DNA from 4 places in the Geobacillus sp. FSL K6-3411 genome. Region 2 is predicted to be linked to each of the others. Evidence: predicted binding sites of a transcription regulator. Region 2 holds the regulator's gene; each other region holds the start of a gene.
The links. The regulator Rex, encoded in region 2, represses fermentation and respiration genes when NADH is low (regulators of the CRP and FNR family bind a similar motif). The targets are predictions, from matches to a motif close to TTGTGAAATATTTCACAA.
Positions count from the first base shown of each region.

Region 1: the regulator Rex is predicted to act here: its motif matches at 2,421-2,438, upstream of NSQ22_RS03390 (cytochrome ubiquinol oxidase subunit I).
Region 3: the regulator Rex is predicted to act here: its motif matches at 2,802-2,819, upstream of NSQ22_RS04025 (DUF2249 domain-containing protein).
Region 4: the regulator Rex is predicted to act here: its motif matches at 2,792-2,809, upstream of NSQ22_RS09145 (DUF6803 family protein).

Region 1 is NZ_CP150187.1:661,402-665,739, forward strand. Features, by position in the region: gene NSQ22_RS03375 (hypothetical protein) at 1-160, shown strand, start outside; gene NSQ22_RS03380 (DedA family protein) at 191-796, opposite strand; gene NSQ22_RS03385 (SpoVR family protein) at 955-2,376, shown strand; gene NSQ22_RS03390 (cytochrome ubiquinol oxidase subunit I) at 2,661-4,007, shown strand; gene NSQ22_RS03395 (cytochrome d ubiquinol oxidase subunit II) at 4,004-4,338, shown strand, end outside.
Region 2 is NZ_CP150187.1:266,620-270,957, reverse strand. Features, by position in the region: gene groES (co-chaperone GroES) at 1-79, opposite strand, end outside; gene NSQ22_RS01475 (type II CAAX endopeptidase family protein) at 426-1,160, shown strand; gene NSQ22_RS01470 (DUF4305 domain-containing protein) at 1,157-1,336, shown strand; gene tatC (twin-arginine translocase subunit TatC) at 1,398-2,141, opposite strand; gene tatA (twin-arginine translocase TatA/TatE family subunit) at 2,162-2,314, opposite strand; gene NSQ22_RS01455 (redox-sensing transcriptional repressor Rex) at 2,330-2,971, opposite strand; gene moaC (cyclic pyranopterin monophosphate synthase MoaC) at 2,987-3,475, opposite strand; gene NSQ22_RS01445 (ABC-F family ATP-binding cassette domain-containing protein) at 3,574-4,338, shown strand, end outside.
Region 3 is NZ_CP150187.1:790,313-794,650, reverse strand. Features, by position in the region: gene NSQ22_RS04035 (nitric-oxide reductase large subunit) at 1-1,572, opposite strand, end outside; gene NSQ22_RS04030 (Crp/Fnr family transcriptional regulator) at 1,802-2,494, shown strand; gene NSQ22_RS04025 (DUF2249 domain-containing protein) at 2,870-3,109, shown strand; gene NSQ22_RS04020 (DUF2249 domain-containing protein) at 3,106-3,315, shown strand; gene NSQ22_RS04015 (hypothetical protein) at 3,312-4,338, shown strand, end outside.
Region 4 is NZ_CP150187.1:1,790,759-1,795,096, forward strand. Features, by position in the region: one part of gene NSQ22_RS09130 (IS3 family transposase) at 1-688, opposite strand, end outside; one part of gene NSQ22_RS09130 (IS3 family transposase) at 688-955, opposite strand; gene NSQ22_RS09135 (IS982 family transposase) at 1,017-1,895, opposite strand; gene NSQ22_RS09140 (DUF6803 family protein) at 2,229-2,456, opposite strand; gene NSQ22_RS09145 (DUF6803 family protein) at 2,444-2,707, opposite strand; gene NSQ22_RS09150 (AAA family ATPase) at 3,026-3,826, opposite strand; gene NSQ22_RS09155 (IS481 family transposase) at 3,819-4,338, opposite strand, start outside.

The sequences.
Region 1 (4,338 bases), 390 kb from region 2:
TTTTTTGCTCAGTTTTATCGCAAACGCTTACAATAAAGACTTTTTCCTAACGATCGTCAGCCTCGGAATCATCGGAGCCTCCATGGTCATGTTTGGATTTGGCTTGTTTATGGGCTTGTTGATAGAAACGTATCAACGCGATTCGACCGAAAATGTATAGTGCGGGTAGAGAAAGAAAAAGCACCGGCGTTCAATCCGGTGGTTTTTGTTTTTGTTGGGCATGCCAGTAGAAAACCGTGAAAATGAAAACGGCCAGAAAAACGGAAAATAAAAATGGACGGTAGGCATCGATGTACTGCCTGAAAGCCATCCAGCGGCTTTCGAAATAGGTGCCGATCGTCAAAAAAACCGCGACCCACACCACCGCTCCACTGTAGGCGAACAAGGCAAATTTTCTCCAATCGTAAGCATTCACGCCGGCCCAAAAGGCGGCGAGATGCCGAACGCCCGGGATGAAATAGCAAATGAATAATACGGCTGGGCCGAGCTTCGAGAAGAGTGTTTTCGTTTGTTGGAGCCGCTTTTCTGTTATATGGAGCTTTGGGCCGAATTTATGCAAAAACGGCAAGCCGAGCGTAATTCCAAGAATGTAACCGAGCGAAATGCCGGTAGTTGCCCCAAACAAGCAGACAAGAAAGGCGAGCGGATACGAAAATGCGCCGGTGGAGACGCGGTAACCGGTATAGATCAACAATAGTTCGTCAGGAATCGGCAGCCCGACGATGCCAAGCATAAGCGCGATCATAATGCCGACATAGCCAAAGTGATCGATGAGATGGTGCAAATAATGTTGCAAATCATCACCACGCTTTGCTGCAATTTTTATATGACCATTATAATGAAAAAAGTGAAAAATGAAAATGAGTGGCAGCCGGGGAACGATGACAAACGATTGAACGTATCAAAACGCCTTTTTCCTCATACATTGTGATAAGGGGAAAAGGGGGGATTAGGATGCGGCAGGACGAGCTGAAAGAGCTGGAACGGGCGATTGCTGAGATTACGGAAATTGCTGAAGGATTTGGTCTGGATTTTTACCCGATGCGCTATGAAATTTGCCCGGCGGACATTATTTACACGTTCGGCGCCTACGGAATGCCGACGCGTTTTTCCCATTGGAGTTTTGGAAAGCAGTTTTACAAAATGAAGCTGCATTACGACTTAGGGTTAAGCAAAATTTACGAACTCGTCATCAATTCGGATCCTTGTTATGCATTTTTGCTTGATACGAACACGCTTATTCAAAATAAGTTGATCGTCGCCCACGTGTTGGCGCATAGCGACTTTTTCAAAAACAATATTCGCTTCAGCAACACGAAGCGCGATATGGTTGAGAGCATGGCGGCGACAGCTGAACGGATTAAGCGTTATGAACATCAATATGGAAAGCTGGAAGTGGAAAAATTTTTAGATGCCGTCTTGGCCATTCAAGAGCATATCGACCCGTCGCTGTTGCGGCCGAAATTGTCATGGACATGGGAAGATACGGAGGTGTACGAGGAAGAAGAACAGCCAAAAACATCAACGCCATACGATGACTTATGGTCGCTTGATGAACGGAACAAGCCAAAAACGCCGCCACGGAAAAAACGGCGCAAGTTTCCGCCGCAGCCGGAAAAAGATGTGCTATTGTTCATTGAAGAATATAGCCGCGAGCTCGAGGACTGGCAGCGTGATATTTTGACGATGATGCGCGAAGAAATGCTCTATTTTTGGCCACAGCTCGAGACAAAAATCATGAATGAAGGCTGGGCGACGTATTGGCATCAGCGCATTTTGCGCGAGATGGATTTGACGAGTGATGAAGCGATCGAATTTGCTAAACTGAACGCCAACGTCGTGCAGCCGTCGCGCACCGGCATCAACCCGTATTATTTAGGATTGAAAATTTTTGAAGACATTGAAGAGCGATGGAACAATCCGACGGAAGAAATGAAAAAATATGGCGTCAAACCAGGATCGGGACGAGCGAAACTTTTTGAAGTGCGTGAGTTGGAGTCCGACATCTCGTTTTTGCGTAATTATTTGACGAAAGAGCTCGTCATGCGTGAAGATATGTATTTATTCCAAAAGCAAGGAAAAGATTACAAAATTGTGGATAAAAACTGGGAGAATATCCGTGATCAGCTCGTCAGTATGCGGGTGAACGGCGGATTCCCATACATTACAGTGAATGATGGCGATTATATGCGCAATGGGGAGCTATACTTAAAGCATTGGTACGAGGGAATTGAATTGGATTTGAAGTATTTGGAAAAGGTATTGCCATACATTTATCAGTTGTGGGGACGCCCCGTTCATATGGAGACGGTCGTCGAAGAAAAACCAATGCTGTTTACGTATGACGGGAAGACGGTGCATCGCAAATATTTATAATTCAGGGCAGGGATATCCTGCTTTTTTTGTTTGTCACGATGGATATGTGAAAAATGACACAAATTATTCGAAATTATGCCGGATAATGTTGCTGATCTTATGAAATAATATGAAGTGGATTATTTGTGATAATTGTCACAAACTCATCAATATTGTCTGTTTGTCCGGGGGGATGGTTATGTGGGAGCGGCATGAAAAAAAGCTTGTATTTATTAGCTTTGCTGTTGCGGCAGTGGCGTTGCTTTCCTTGATTGGCCGCTTGTTTTCATAAGGGGGGATGAATCATGAACGGCTATGATCCAGTGTTGCTTAGCCGTATTTTGACAGAATTGACGTTAACGGTCCATATTATTTACGCCACGATTGGTGTCGGGGTCCCGCTTATGATCGCTATTGCTCAGTGGGTTGGGATTCGCAAAAACGACATGCATTACATCTTGCTCGCCCGACGTTGGACGCGCGGCTTTGTCATCACTGTAGCGGTCGGGGTGGTGACTGGAACGGCGATCGGCTTGCAGCTATCGCTTTTATGGCCGAACTTTATGCAGCTGGCTGGTCAGGTGATCAGCTTGCCGCTATTCATGGAAACATTTGCTTTCTTTTTTGAAGCCATTTTCTTGGGCATTTATTTGTACACATGGGATCGGTTCAAAAATCAAAAAAAACATTTGCTTTTGCTCATTCCGGTGGCCATCGGCTCTTCGGCATCAGCCATGTTTATTACGATGGTGAACGCGTTTATGAATACGCCGCAAGGGTTTGAGTTGAAAAACGGAGAGCTTGTCAACATTGATCCTATCGTGGCTATGTTCAACCCAGCGATGCCGACAAAGGTCGCTCATGTGTTGGCAACGTCATATATGACGTCGGCATTCGTGCTCGCCTCGATCACTGCTTGGCATTTATGGAAAGGCAACCGCCACATTTACCATCGTAAAGCACTTCATTTAACGATGAAAACAGCTTTTATTTTTTCCGTAGCTAGTGCGTTGGTCGGTGACTTATCCGGAAAATTTTTAGCCGAATACCAGCCAGAAAAGCTGGCAGCCGCTGAATGGCATTTTGAAACGAGTTCCCACGCGCCGCTTATCTTGTTCGGCACGCTTGAAGAAGACAACGAAGTGAAATATGCTTTGGAAATCCCATATGCTCTTAGTATTTTGGCCCATAACCATCCCGCCGCAGTTGTGACTGGACTGAATGATATTCCGGAAGATGAGCGTCCGCCGCTGTACATTCATTACTTATTTGATGTGATGGTTACGATCGGTGTGTTTTTAATGGTTGTCGCAGCCGTATATTGGCTTGGATCAATTTTCCGATGGAAATGGACGGCGAAAAATTGGTTTTTTGGGCTGTTAGTGGCAGGAGGGCCGTTGGCGATGATCGCGATTGAGGCTGGATGGTACTTAGCGGAAGTCGGGCGGCAACCGTGGATTTTGCGCGGCTATATGAAAACCGCAGAAGGGGCGACAACGTCCGCGCATGTTGATACGATGCTTGTTTTGTTTTGCCTTTTGTATATAGTGTTGGTCATTGCAAGTGCAACAGTGCTCATTCGCATGTTCCGCCGCAACCCGGTCGAACGGGAGCTGGAAGAACGCGCGAATAGGGGGGAGGTGGCGCCATGACGCTCGAAGTCATCGGCATCTCGGTACTATGGTTGTTTTTGTTCGGCTACATTATTGTTGCCTCGATTGATTTCGGAGCCGGGTTTTTCAGCGTTTATAGCCATTGGGCAAACCAACAGCATATTTTGCATCGCATCATTCAGCGTTATCTTTCCCCTGTATGGGAAGTGACGAACGTCTTTCTCGTCTTTTTCTTTGTTGGCATTGTCGGCTTTTTTCCAAAAACAGCGTATTATTACGGATCGATTTTGCTTGTTCCTGCAAGCATTGCCATTGTTTTGTTAGCCATCCGCGGCTCGTACTATGCGTTTCATACGTACGGGGAGACAGA
Region 2 (4,338 bases):
GCAACACGATACCGCTAGCCGTTTTTTCTTCTGTTTCCACGACTTCAATGACAATGCGATCGCCTAATGGCTTCAACACGGGAAACGACCTCCTTAACGATAGTTTTCGCCGTTCTTATTAGCACTCGTTACTATCGAGTGCTAACACACTTATAATATTAATGAACTTCTCTCAGTTTTGCAAGTAGGAAATACAAAAAAATAACTGTTTTTCCGAGAAAAAAGAATACATGAGTTGAACAGCTGTTAACCCTAGGATCCGCCGGCATGAAACCCGTTTTCATTATTGCACATTTCCAAAACCGATAAACAGCACTCGACATTTTTTATGTTGACTGCATCAACTTCCATTGACGCGCTTTTCTTATCATTTCACCAAACATGTGTTACAATACGGATATATTTGAATAAAGGGGTAAGAGGATTTGAAACGCCATTACTGGTATGTCATCATCACATACATCGCCATGCAGCTATCCTCCTTTATCGGTGTGCCGCTTCTGCATGCTCTCGGCATCGGCCAAAGCGCAAAAAGCCCTATCGAAGCCGCCAAGATTGCTTCCGGGTATTGGGCGGTCATCAGCTTTCTAGCGGCTTTAATCATCATTTTATGGCTGCTTCGCGGCGTCCGCGATGAACGAGGGATGCGACAGCTTCCCCTCGCTTCGTCATCGATGTGGGCAATCTCTGGCGTCTTTTTGGCACTTATCGCCCAAAGCATCGCCGCCAATATTGAATGGCGGTTGCTCGGCATTGAACCGGGTTCGGAAAACACAAGGCAAATCATTGATATCATCCGCTTGACGCCGCTATTAGTCATCGTTGCTTCTATTATCGGCCCGATTTTGGAAGAGATTGTTTTTCGCAAAATCATTTTTGGCTCTCTTTATGAAAAATATCACTTTTGGCCGGCCGCGCTCGTGAGCTCGCTTCTTTTTGCCATTGCCCATATGGAACCGGAACATTTGCTGTTGTATACGGCAATGGGACTGACGTTCGCCTTTTTATATGCGAAAACCGGCCGCATTTTAGTGCCGATTTTCGCCCATGTGACGATGAATACGTTTGTGATCGTAGTTCAAATCTTGTTGGCTGATGAGTTAGAAAAAATGATGCGCCAAGCTGGACTGCCGCTAGCGCTTTGGAGGTTGTGGCTATGACGAGCCGGCCGCGGCTGTTTTCACTGCCGTATTTCATCCTAGGTGTATTGTTTACGTATTTGGCGATCAAAAGCGCTCATGAAACGGTTTGGAACGTTTCGACTATCGCCTTGGCGGCGTTTGCCGCCTTTGATTTTGGCACCGCCTTCCGCCTGTTTTTCGCCCCAAAACGTTGAAACCCTCCCATTGGGGGAGGGTTTTTTCTGTATAACCACTCTCTTTTTGCTGTGCACGATCTTACTCACTGCTTTCTTGTTCCGCCGCCAACTGCGCCTTTCGGTAGCCAATTTTGGCGATCCAGATGCTTCCTTCGTATAAAAGCGTGAGCGGAATCATGACGATTACCTGCGACAACACATCAGGCGGTGTAATGGCTGCCGCCAAAATCAGCAATGCCAAATACGCGTATTTGCGGATGCGTACAAGCAACTGCGGCGTAATGAGCCCTAAGCGGGTGAAAAACAGGACGACGATCGGCAGCTGAAACACGATACCAAACGGCAGCACGAGATGGAGCAAAAACTGAAAATATTCGTTAATGCCAATCATTTGTTGGATGTCCAGTCGATCAGCAAGCTCATTCATAAACCGGACGACAAACGGAAACAAGACAAAATAAGCAAAACCGACGCCAACTAAAAAAAGAAAAATCGATGCCGGAATATAGCTGAGTGTCACCTTCCGCTCTTTTTCATACAATCCTGGGCTGACAAACGCCCAAATTTGGTACAGCAACACCGGGGCGGACAGCACAGCAGCGATCACGAAGGCAAACTGAAAATATACCTTAATCGGATCAGTGAGACGGAAGGCGTTCATCGTCAACTGCTTCGCCTCAGCCGTTTGCTGCAAATAGACAATGACATCATCAGCAAAAAAGAAACTGGCAACGAGCGCCGTGACAAAAAAGAGGAGTACAATGATCAGCCGCTTCCGCAGTTCACCAAGATGTTCATACACCGACATTTCTTTGTTGTTCATCGTTTCCCCATCCTGCCTTGTCATCGGTCAGTTTTGTTTTCCTCGTCATCAGTCAGCCCTTTCGTCGCGTCTTTAAACTCGCGCAACGACTGGCCGACCGACCGTCCTAGCTCCGGCAATTTTTTCGTGCCAAACAGCAACAAAATCACAAGGACAATCAAAATGTATTTCACGCTTTATTCTCTCCTTTATGATGGCAATGGATAGTTTCTCAGAAAGTAGACGAGCGACTGCAATTCAATGGCTAAATCGATATGATGAACGCGAATATGTTTCGGCACATTCAGCCGTGCCGGAGTGAAGTTTAAAATGCCTTTAATCCCTTGGGTGACAAGGCGGTCAGTCAGCGCTTGAGCCGCGACGGCTGGCACAGTTAAAATGGCGACCGGAATGTTTCCGCAAAGCCGCTCCTCAAGTTCATCGAGATGGTAAACCGGCACGCCGCCGACGGTCGTCCCCACTTTCTGTTCATCAACATCAAACGCCATCACGATTTTTGTATTGTTGTTTTTGGAAAAATTGTAGTTTAAAAAGGCCGTACCTAAATTTCCGACACCGAACAAGGCGACTTCCGTCACTTCATCCTCTTCAAGCGTCCGACGGAAAAATGACAACAAATAATTGACATTATACCCATACCCTTTTTTGCCGAGCGCGCCAAAATACGAGAAATCGCGGCGGATGGTCGCCGGATCGACTTTGACCGCCTCGCTTAATTCGGCGGAGGACACACGCTGTTTTCCTGACGCATGCAAATTCTTCAAAAACCGGTAGTACAGCGGCAGCCGCTTCGCGGTTGCTTGCGGAATTTTCGGTTGTTCGTTACTCATCATTTCATCCCCCAGCTAATCGGTTTTCCGTCGATAATGGCCGGACTTTCCGCCCGTTTTCTCGACCAAATACGTCGGACCGATGATCATCCCTTTATCAAGTGCTTTACACATATCATACACCGTCAACGCACATACCGAGGCGGCCGTCAGCGCTTCCATTTCCACCCCTGTGCTCCCTTTCGTTTTCACTGTTGCGGTGATGACGAGTTTATATGCATCCGCTTCGTTTTCCCATGAAAATGCGATATCGACACCTTTTAACATGAGCGGATGGCACATCGGAATGAGATCGGCTGTTTTTTTCGCTGCCATCACCCCGGCCACTTGGGCCACTGCCAACACGTCACCTTTCTCGATGGCGTTGTTTGTCATTTTTTCATAAATCTCTTCGCTGACGGTGACGCTCGTTTTTGCCACTGCGACCCGCACCGTATCTTCCTTGTTCGTAATATCGACCATTTTCGCGCGGCCTTGCTCATTGAAATGAGTAAACGACGACAAAACAATCTCCTCCAATTATACACTATACACGATTTTTGTTTATCTGTCTTTGACCGTTTTGGCGACATACGTTAAACTATTCCGAGAGGTGAAACGACATGATCATTTTGCAAGTGCACCAGCTCACGAAATATTTTGGCGCTGACCTTATTTTATCGAATATAAAACTAGAAGTACAATCCCGTGACCGAATCGCCCTCGTCGGCCGCAACGGCGCAGGAAAATCGACATTGTTAAAAATCATCGCCGGAGAACTTTCTTATGACAGCGGCGAAATCATCAAGCCTAGTCATATTAAGATTGGCTATTTGGCACAAAATAGCGGGCTTGACTCGTCGCGCTCTATTTGGGACGAGATGCTCGAAGTGTTCGCGCCACTTCTAGCCATCGAAAAGCAGCTAGCAGCACTCGGCTCCCAACTTGGTGACCCGGATGTACTCGCTGACCCTGCCCGCTATGAAAAAATACTCAAAGCGTATGACGAACTACAAGAACAATATAAAGAACAGGGCGGCTATCAATATGAAGCCGACATCCGTTCGGTCTTACACGGTCTGCAGTTTTCTTCCTATGATTATAAAACAACGCTTATCTCCTCATTAAGCGGTGGGCAGCGGACACGTCTCGCTCTCGGGAAGCTTCTATTGTCTAAGCCAGATTTGTTGATTTTGGACGAGCCGACCAACCATTTGGATCTTGAAACACTCTCCTGGTTGGAACAATACTTGCAGGCGTACCCCGGTGCCGTCCTGCTCGTTTCCCATGATCGCTATTTTTTGGATAAAGTCGTCACGGAAGTATACGAGCTATCCAACACGAAGCTCAAGCGGTATACAGGCAACTACAGCCGCTATTTGGAGCAG
Region 3 (4,338 bases), 520 kb from region 2:
CCCGATGACAACAACGGCGAACACTTCGAAAATCCCTTCCACCCATAAGTGGATGATCCACCAGCGCCAAAAGTCAGCCATCGTAAAGTTCGTATCCGGCTGAATAAAGAACGCAAAGATATAAAAGAACGGAACGGCAATGGCTGAATAAAACAGCAAGTGAATGAGCCCGCCTTTGTCGCTTTCCCGCTTCAGCCCGCGTTTGACGCCACGGAAGACGATGAACAGCCAAAGGAGCATGCCGACGACTAAAATAATTTGCCAAATGCGGCCCAACTCAATGTATTCCCAACCTTGATGGCCCAAGAGGAACCATTCGTTTCCTAAATAGCCGTTGACGCCAAGCCATTGACCGATCATGCTGCCGCCGACAAGGACAACAAGCGCCCAGAAGAGCAGATCGACAAGCAATCCTTGCTTTTTCGGTTCTTGTCCGCCGACAAGCGGGGCAATGAAAATCCCCATGCCAAGCCATGCGGTCGCAATCCAGAAAATCGCCAGCTGCAAGTGATACCCTTTGGCAATGTTAAACGGCAATATGTCGTAGATCCATTTGATGCCAAAGAAACTGTCCGGTTCCGTATAGTAGTGAGCAAGCAATGCCCCGAACATTGTTTGGACGAAAAAGAGCGCCGATACGACGACGAAGTATTTGCCCGCTTTCACTTGTGACGGAGTCAGCGGCTGCCGCCGTAAATCGATGACCGGAAACTTCCCTTCCGCATACGCCTCTTGCATGCTTAATTGGTAGCGATAGAACACGTACAAAATAATCCCGATAAACAAAATCAAAATCGTAACACTAGCACCGCTCCACCATACCGCGGAAAACGACATCGTATTGCCAGCATCCTCATAGTACGGCCAGTTGTTTGTATACGTAATCTCGTCGCCAATTCTTAGCGTGCTCGACAGCCAAGCCGTCCAGAAGAAAAAGTCGGCAATTTGTTGGATTTGATCGCTATCGGCAACCCAAGCACGATTCGCTTTTGGCATGTCGCTTTCTTTAATCAATCCTTTTTTCAATCCCCAGCCGTCGCCATTGGTGAAGACATCGCGGTAATAATCCCGCACTTTTTCCAACCCGTATACTTGCGCATCTGTCAAGACGAGAACATCAGTAACCGGATTGTAGCGGTTTTTCCGCATTTCTTTAATGACTTGTTCACGGATGATCGACTTCTCATCATCCGTTAAATCAGCAAACGGTTTGTTATACCGTTCTTTCGCTTTGTAATCTTGCATGCCTTCCGTATACACTTTTAGCGCTTCCGCTGTATAGTCCGGCCCCATATACGACCCATGGCCAAGCACTGTGCCATAATCCATCAATCCGTATTTTTGGAAGACGGCTTGCCCACCGATGATCGTTTCTTTTGTCATCAACACTTCGCCGCTTTCACTGCGCACCTCCTTCGGCCTTGGCGCCATTTCTTTAAAAATCCAATACCCGCCGACAAGCAGGACAGTAAAACTAATTAAAATGGTAAAAATGAGAATGGATTTAAGAAAACTGTTAGTCGTTTTCCGCCCCGTTTGGATATTGGGGCGGACCGTTCGATTCACTTCCATATGAAGCAACCTCCTTCTCTTGACTTCGCCCTCATTGTAGCGTTCTAGAGCTCAGCGGTTTGTGAGCCGAGACAAATGTCAACTATGATTTATATCACATCGTTAAAGTGTGAGAGTTTATACAATGAAGACAGAAAAGGTGAAACGGCGCGGATTTCCAAAAGCCGCTGCCACCTGTTCCAACTAACAGCTGTCACATTTTTTTCATATTTTTAAAGGAGAGAACGCCATGGCGAACCATTGGATGAAAGATCGTTTAAAAACGGTTCCGTTGTTTCGCGAACTGTCCGATTACGAACTCGAATCGCTTGTCTCCATTTCCCATGTGCGCGTCTACAAGCCGCGGACATTTGTCTTTATGCAGGGCGATCCGTTAGAACGTGTCTATTTCATTCATTCTGGAACTGTAAAAATTTACAAAACTGATTTAAGCGGAAAAGAACAAATCGTCTCGATTTTGCAGACAGGGGAAATGTTTCCGCACGCCGGCTTCTTCTTAAAAGGCACGTACCCAGCCCATGCTGAAGTGGTGGAAGAAGCGACATTGATCGCCATTCCGATCCATGATTTTGAACAAGTGCTGATGGCCAGTCCTGAGTTATGCATGAAACTGTTTCGCGTTATGGGCGAGAAAATCGTTGACTTGCAAAACCGGCTCGAAGCACAAGTGCTTCATAATACGTACGAACAAATCGTGCTGCTTTTGTTGCGATTGACGCGGACAAATGCTGTCAAACAAGGGAAATGGTATCGCCTCACTACCCATGTGACGAACCGTGAACTGGCCAACATGATCGGTACCGCCCGCGAAACAGTCAGCCGAACGTTGAGCCAACTGAAGCGGAAAGGGTTGATCAATGTCGATGAACACGGCTTTTATTTGATCGACCAGGAAGCGCTTGAAAAAGAAATCTTTTTCTAATTCCCCGTATGTCTAAAAGAGTGGCGATTTCATCAAAACCGCTGCACAAAAAGGCGCTTCTCTAATAGATACACCTTGATGTTTAGCGCTCTCCAAAACCATTGATGTCAAGCACTGATCTTCTGAGAGACTTTGGATTTCACAACAAATGCGGCTCAGCAGGAAACTTGGATAAATGTGGCTTTTCCTTTCACTTGAGAGCCATCGAGAGAGAAAATGATTGTTCGTTTAGAAACATCACTCATTCAGAGGAAAACATCACTCTTTTTCAAACTAGCGGCAAAAACAACGTTTTCTGACCGCATGGTTGTGAGCTATATCACAACATCCAGCAATGAAAATGATTATCATAATAGCAAAAAGGGGAGAATATGCATGGGTGTAACGATTGAACTCGATGTACGCGAAGATTTGCGGCAAAAACGAGAACCGTTTGAAAAAATTATGAACGCCATTAAACCGCTGCAGCCGGGCGATACGTTCATTTTGCATGCTCCGTTCAAGCCACTGCCGTTGTTTCCAATTATGAAAGCGAAAGGATTTACGTACGAAGCGGAACAAATCGAAAAAAAGCATTGGAAAGTGACGTTCATCAAGCAGGGGGGAGACCAATGATCCTCGATAACCGCGGGCTCGAGCCGCCGCAGCCGATGATGCGGACGCTCGCTGCCCTTGCTAAGATGAATCCTGGTGAGACATTGACGATCATTAACGACCGCCGACCGATGTTTTTGTACGAGCAGCTTGATGAGCTCGGCTACCGGCACGAGACAATTGCACGTGAAGACGGCAGCTTTGAAATTCGGATTACGAAAGGATGAGCACTATGTTTCCGACCCGCACCGGAACGGAAACGGACATTCGCCTTCCGTTTTCCTTTATCATTTTTGCCGTGTTGGCGCTTGCCGTATCGCAGCTTGTGCTGCTAGCGGCTGTTCCTGCACTGAGCGGCGGTACGTTTCGGCTGCCGCTCGTATGGTCGGCGGCCCATTTGGCCTTGCTCGGCTTCGCCCTAATGGCGGCGATGGGGGCGATGTACCAGCTCGTTCCGGTTGCCTTTTTGACACCGATTTGGAGCGAGCGGCTCGGTTTCTGGCAGTTTGCCGTCACCGCTGTCGGCATCGTCACGCTTACCGCTAACTTAGCGTTTATGCCAAACCAAGCGTTTTTCCCTGGGTTACTTCTATTTTTTGGCATTGTGCTGTTTGTTTGGCAAATGGCAATGACATTGAAACAACAAGGAAACAAAACCGTCATGACGCTGTTTGTCGCGACTTCCTTGCTGTTTTTGTTGCTGACGGCCGCCGCCGGAGCATTGCTTACGTTTCACTTTTTCGCCGCCACTGGCGCCAACAGCCATGAAATGGTGTTCGGCCTGCACGTGCTGTTCGGGCTGTGCGGCTGGTTTACGCTGCTCATTATGGGCTTTTCGTATAAAATGGCGCCGATGTTTTCGCTCGCTCACGGTTTTTCGATGCAGCCGGCACGCTATGTGTACGCGTTATACACGAGCGGAATCGCAGTGGCGCTAATAGGGCTCTTCTTGCCGGGCCGAGCATTGTTGACCATCGGTGCCGCTTTGCTAACAGCCGGATTCGCTCTTTTCGCTTGGCATGTGTACACCATTTTGCAAAAGCGGATGAAAAAAGTGCTCGACCGTCCATTTCAGTTTTCGTTATTCGCCATCGCCATCGGCCTTGGATTGCACGTTGCGGCCTTGGTCGCCGTCGTTGTCGGCAGTGGACGGCTGCTTGGCATCATCGTCTATCTATTCATTTTTGGCTGGATCATCTTTAGCATTGTCGGCTATTTGTTCAAAATCGTGCCGTTTTTATGGTGGACGC
Region 4 (4,338 bases), 1.5 Mb from region 2:
TAACAGTTCCCACGTCTCGACATGCTCACTTGAAAATGGTGTTCCTGTAAGAGCTGCTGATAGTCATTTGAAGCATATTGGCTCCCACGATCCGAGTGATGGAGGACTCTCCCTGTTGGTTTCTCGTTGTTTAACGCTCGTTGTAAGGCTTTAATGACTAACTCTTTCGTCATTTGGTTATCGATATACCATCCTACGATTTTACGGGTATATAAATCCATGATGCTCGCTAAATACAACCATCCTTCATCAGTAGGAATGTACGTGATATCGGCCATCCATACTTCATTTGGAGCCGTTGCTTGGAAGTTCTGTTCTAACAGATTCACATACACGTTGTAAGGATGATTACTATTCGTCGTTGCCTTGTATTTACGTACCGTAATGGATCTTAATCCTTCTTCACTCATGATGCGAGCGACTGTCTTTTGGGACACACCAATTCCTTGTTTGCGTAGTTCTTGCGTAATTTTCGGACTACCGTAAATCTTGCGTGACTTGAGATACTCATTTCGAATCTGTTGGGTCAGTTGTTCTTTTTTCTCTTTTTGGTTGCTTTTTGGTCGTTTCAGCCATGCATAATACCCACTTTTAGAAACACCGAGAACTTGGCACATCTTCACCACGCGAAATTCATTTCGATGTTGAAAAATGAACGCGTAAATCACTTCTGGTTTCTGGTGAAGATGCCTAACGCCTTTTTTAGGATCGCTAATTCCTCCTCCAGCTCTTGATTGCGACGGCGCAATTCGATGATTTCTTGGTTTTGTGGCTTGATATTTCCTGAACCTACAAAGCTTGTACCATTGCTTTCTTTGTATTCTTTGACCCAACGGTGAAGAGTGTTGTATGCCAAACCTAACTCTTTTGCCACTTGGGCGATGGACTTATCCCCCTCCAAGCATAACTCAACGGCTTGAATCTTGTATTCTTGATCAAATGTTCTCTTTTTCATGATTGGACACCTCGAACTGATTGTAATTAAGTTTATTATAACCCGTGGTGCTAGTTGAGCGTCAACGCTCCACTAGCCCAAGAACAACGAGAGAATGGGCCAATAAAATGCCATCAAGCGCTGTTTCAAATCCAGAAACCGAATTGGCACGAATTTCCGTAATCCGAAATGAATCCACTAAAACCGAGAACGCAGTTTCGACGATTTTGCGTTTTTGCTTCATCCATTGTTTCCATTTTTTTGATTGCGCAACTCGTTGATTTTTCCGAGCAGGCGTCCAAAAAGCGATTTTGTATTCATCGTATAGTTTCTTTTGCAAGGCTTGGCTCACATATCCTTTGTCGCCAAGTGTATACGGATGAGGAAGTTGGGCCATCACGGTTTCCGCAGCTGTCCGGTCGTGGCAGGATGCTTCGGTCAGGACATATCCCATCGGAAGCGCTTGGTCGGTAATCTGAAGATGAAGCTTAAATCCATAGTAAGCCATCTTTTTGGATGCACAATACCCAATATCTGCGATTCCTTGAAATCGTTTGACGCGATACATTCGTGCGTGGTGGCAGAGTTCAATGGGTAAGCTATCCACCACCGCATAAGCGTGATGTTGTCCACGTTTGGCGAGTTGGTGACGAATCCATTTGATCGCCCAACGCAACGACCGGCATCGACGGTTGTATCGAGAGCGCTCTGGGAACATTTCCTTTGTGAACAGGTTTCCAATGACAAATCGATGCCAAGCCCGTTCCGAAGTAAACCCCAGCAATTTTCCAAGAATGTGAATGGCGATGATGACCTCATCCTCTTGCTTCAACAAATGACAATTTCGACGTTGTAAATACATCTGGATACAAGGCAATTGTTCTGATACAAAGAATAAGATCGCGGCATATTGCTTTTGAATTTTTGCTTGGTCTATTGTAAAATGAAAGTGCTCTTGCATGGGACTTCTCCTTTTGGATGTTTGTTCGCACTTTCATTTTAAAGGAGATCCTCATGCAAGGGCTGTTTTTATGTCTTGAGATTTTATCTAGCACCACGGGTTTATTATAATCTCTCTGTTCTCCGTGTCCACTTTTTAGACTAACATCATTTATTACTTGTTTTACAATCACAGGCTTTTCTAAGAAATAAGAAGCCAATTAAATAAAATGTGCCTTGATTAATTGATGTTTTATTTCTTACACGATCGGGAATCGTTTCTGCAATAAGTTGAATTAGAAATGTGAGGAGGGTATCCCAAAAGCAATCACTTTTTGGACACCCTCCTTTATTTTTACATATGCATATGATGAGAATGGTCGCTGCCGATCGATGGGTCGAGCATTCCAAAAATCATGGCAATATGAGCTACTACTAGAAATATACCAACGAAAGTGGAATGATATTTAAACTTTTGTTCCTCGCTCCATCTACGCCCGATTATGCCTAAATCGATTAGACTTAATCCCAATAACGGAATGACGCCCATTAAATAAAATCCTACCGCAATCATCCGCGCCATTCCCCATTCAATGTAAATGGAATGACGGCACTCACCAATAAGTAAATAAAAATTCCTAAAAAGTAGACACCAACAATGATGCTGCATAATTTGTTGATTTTACGGATCATTCCATCGAAACGGCGAGTAAAAAGAATTGCCAGCTCCGTTATCGCAATGGTCTCGGCAAGAGCAACAGGAATAGCCATAAATAAAATCAAATTCCAAGGTTGATTCACCGCTAACAGTTCCATGTAATGCGTCATATTCATCTAATCACCTCCTGCATTTATACATCCACATCTATTAACCTTAATCACAATTTGTGCATTTTCTTTGGAAAATTTAAGAATAATTTGTGACAAGATTCACTGAATCTATCGGTGTGTTCAGCTGTAAATTAGCACATTATTTCAGAATCCCTTTTTCAAATTATTTCGGACGGATTCGGAAATAATGTGCAAAATCTTTGCGAATTATTCCAGGTTTTGCAGATTATTTCCGAACGTTTGCACATTATTTCGGATGATTAACTAGAATGAGGATGGATCGGGATGAAACATAACAGGGGCCGATCAGCCCCTGCTGTGTCAGTACCCCATTTCTTCGGCTGCCATACGCACAATGTCTTCGTCAATCATATGTTTTTTTAATTGAGCGCCGTATAACAGGCAAATGGTGGCGAGGTTGTTGATGATCCGCGGCCACCCCTGCGACTGCAGGGCAATCGCTTCTAAGGCAGCTGGGGTAAAAATCGGGTGTTTCGCCCCCGCCTGTTTCAGGCGGTGTTCGATATATCCTACCACTTCTTCCTTATCAAGAGGCCCCATCTGGTATCGCATGATGATTCGTTGGTGAAGCGGACGGTGTTGATTCAACCGTAGTTTTGCCTGTAAATGGGGCAGCCCCGCCAAAATCAAGACAAACGGATTCGTTGAGTCCATGTGAAAGTTGAACAGGATCGCGATATCCTGCAGAAAGGCATCCTTCGCTAAATGCATTTCATCGAGGATGAACACTGACGTTACCCGTTGTTCATGATACAAGCGCTCGATCCCTTGTTGGATTTGATAAAACAAGTCGACCTTGCGGTATTTCGGCTCTTCCCCGAGCCCGAAGGCAAGGCCGCGATAAAAGTCCATCACGCTTCCCGTTGACAATGGAAAATAAACGACGTGATACAGTGACGGATTCAGGGATTCCTTAAACGCCCGAAGGGCGAATGTCTTGCCGGCCCCTGGTTCACCAATCAATAGCCCGATCCCTCTTGTTCGTTTCATGTAGTCCAAAGCGGCGAGGGCCTCTTGATACGAGGCCCCTTGATAAGCCTCTGGTGAATTCGTCTCCTTCGAAAACGGCTCTCGGGAAAGGGAATAAAACGTTTTATACATCGTTTTCGCCTCCCTCTACCGGAACCGTCGCAAACGGTGACCGATGGCGTTTCACATAGGCATTGTCCTCGAAGCGAACAAGGACCGCTTCGGCGACCCGTTGACCGTCTTCGTACACATACACGCCTTGTTCATCATAACGGAGTTCGATCGATTGTCCGATGAACCGGGGCGGAACTTCATACAGCTGCTTGTTCAACGTGACCGTACCATCGGCCTTCACTTTACGGTATTCGCGTTTCAAAAAGATCGAGTCGAGCCAATCCGAATCCTCGACGAACGACACCAAATGGACTTGCGATTGAAACACTTCATGTGGCGTCTTCCCGTTCAACGAGGCATGCGGTTTTCGATGGTAATCTTCCTCCAACCACTTCCAAAATCGCTCGTTTAGCTCTTCGAGCGACTTCGGTGAATTCATTTCGAGCAACGGGTAAAACCGCGTCTGTACGGTGCGGAAAAATCGTTCGATTTTCCCTTTGCTTTGCGGATCGTACGGCTGGGTATGGATC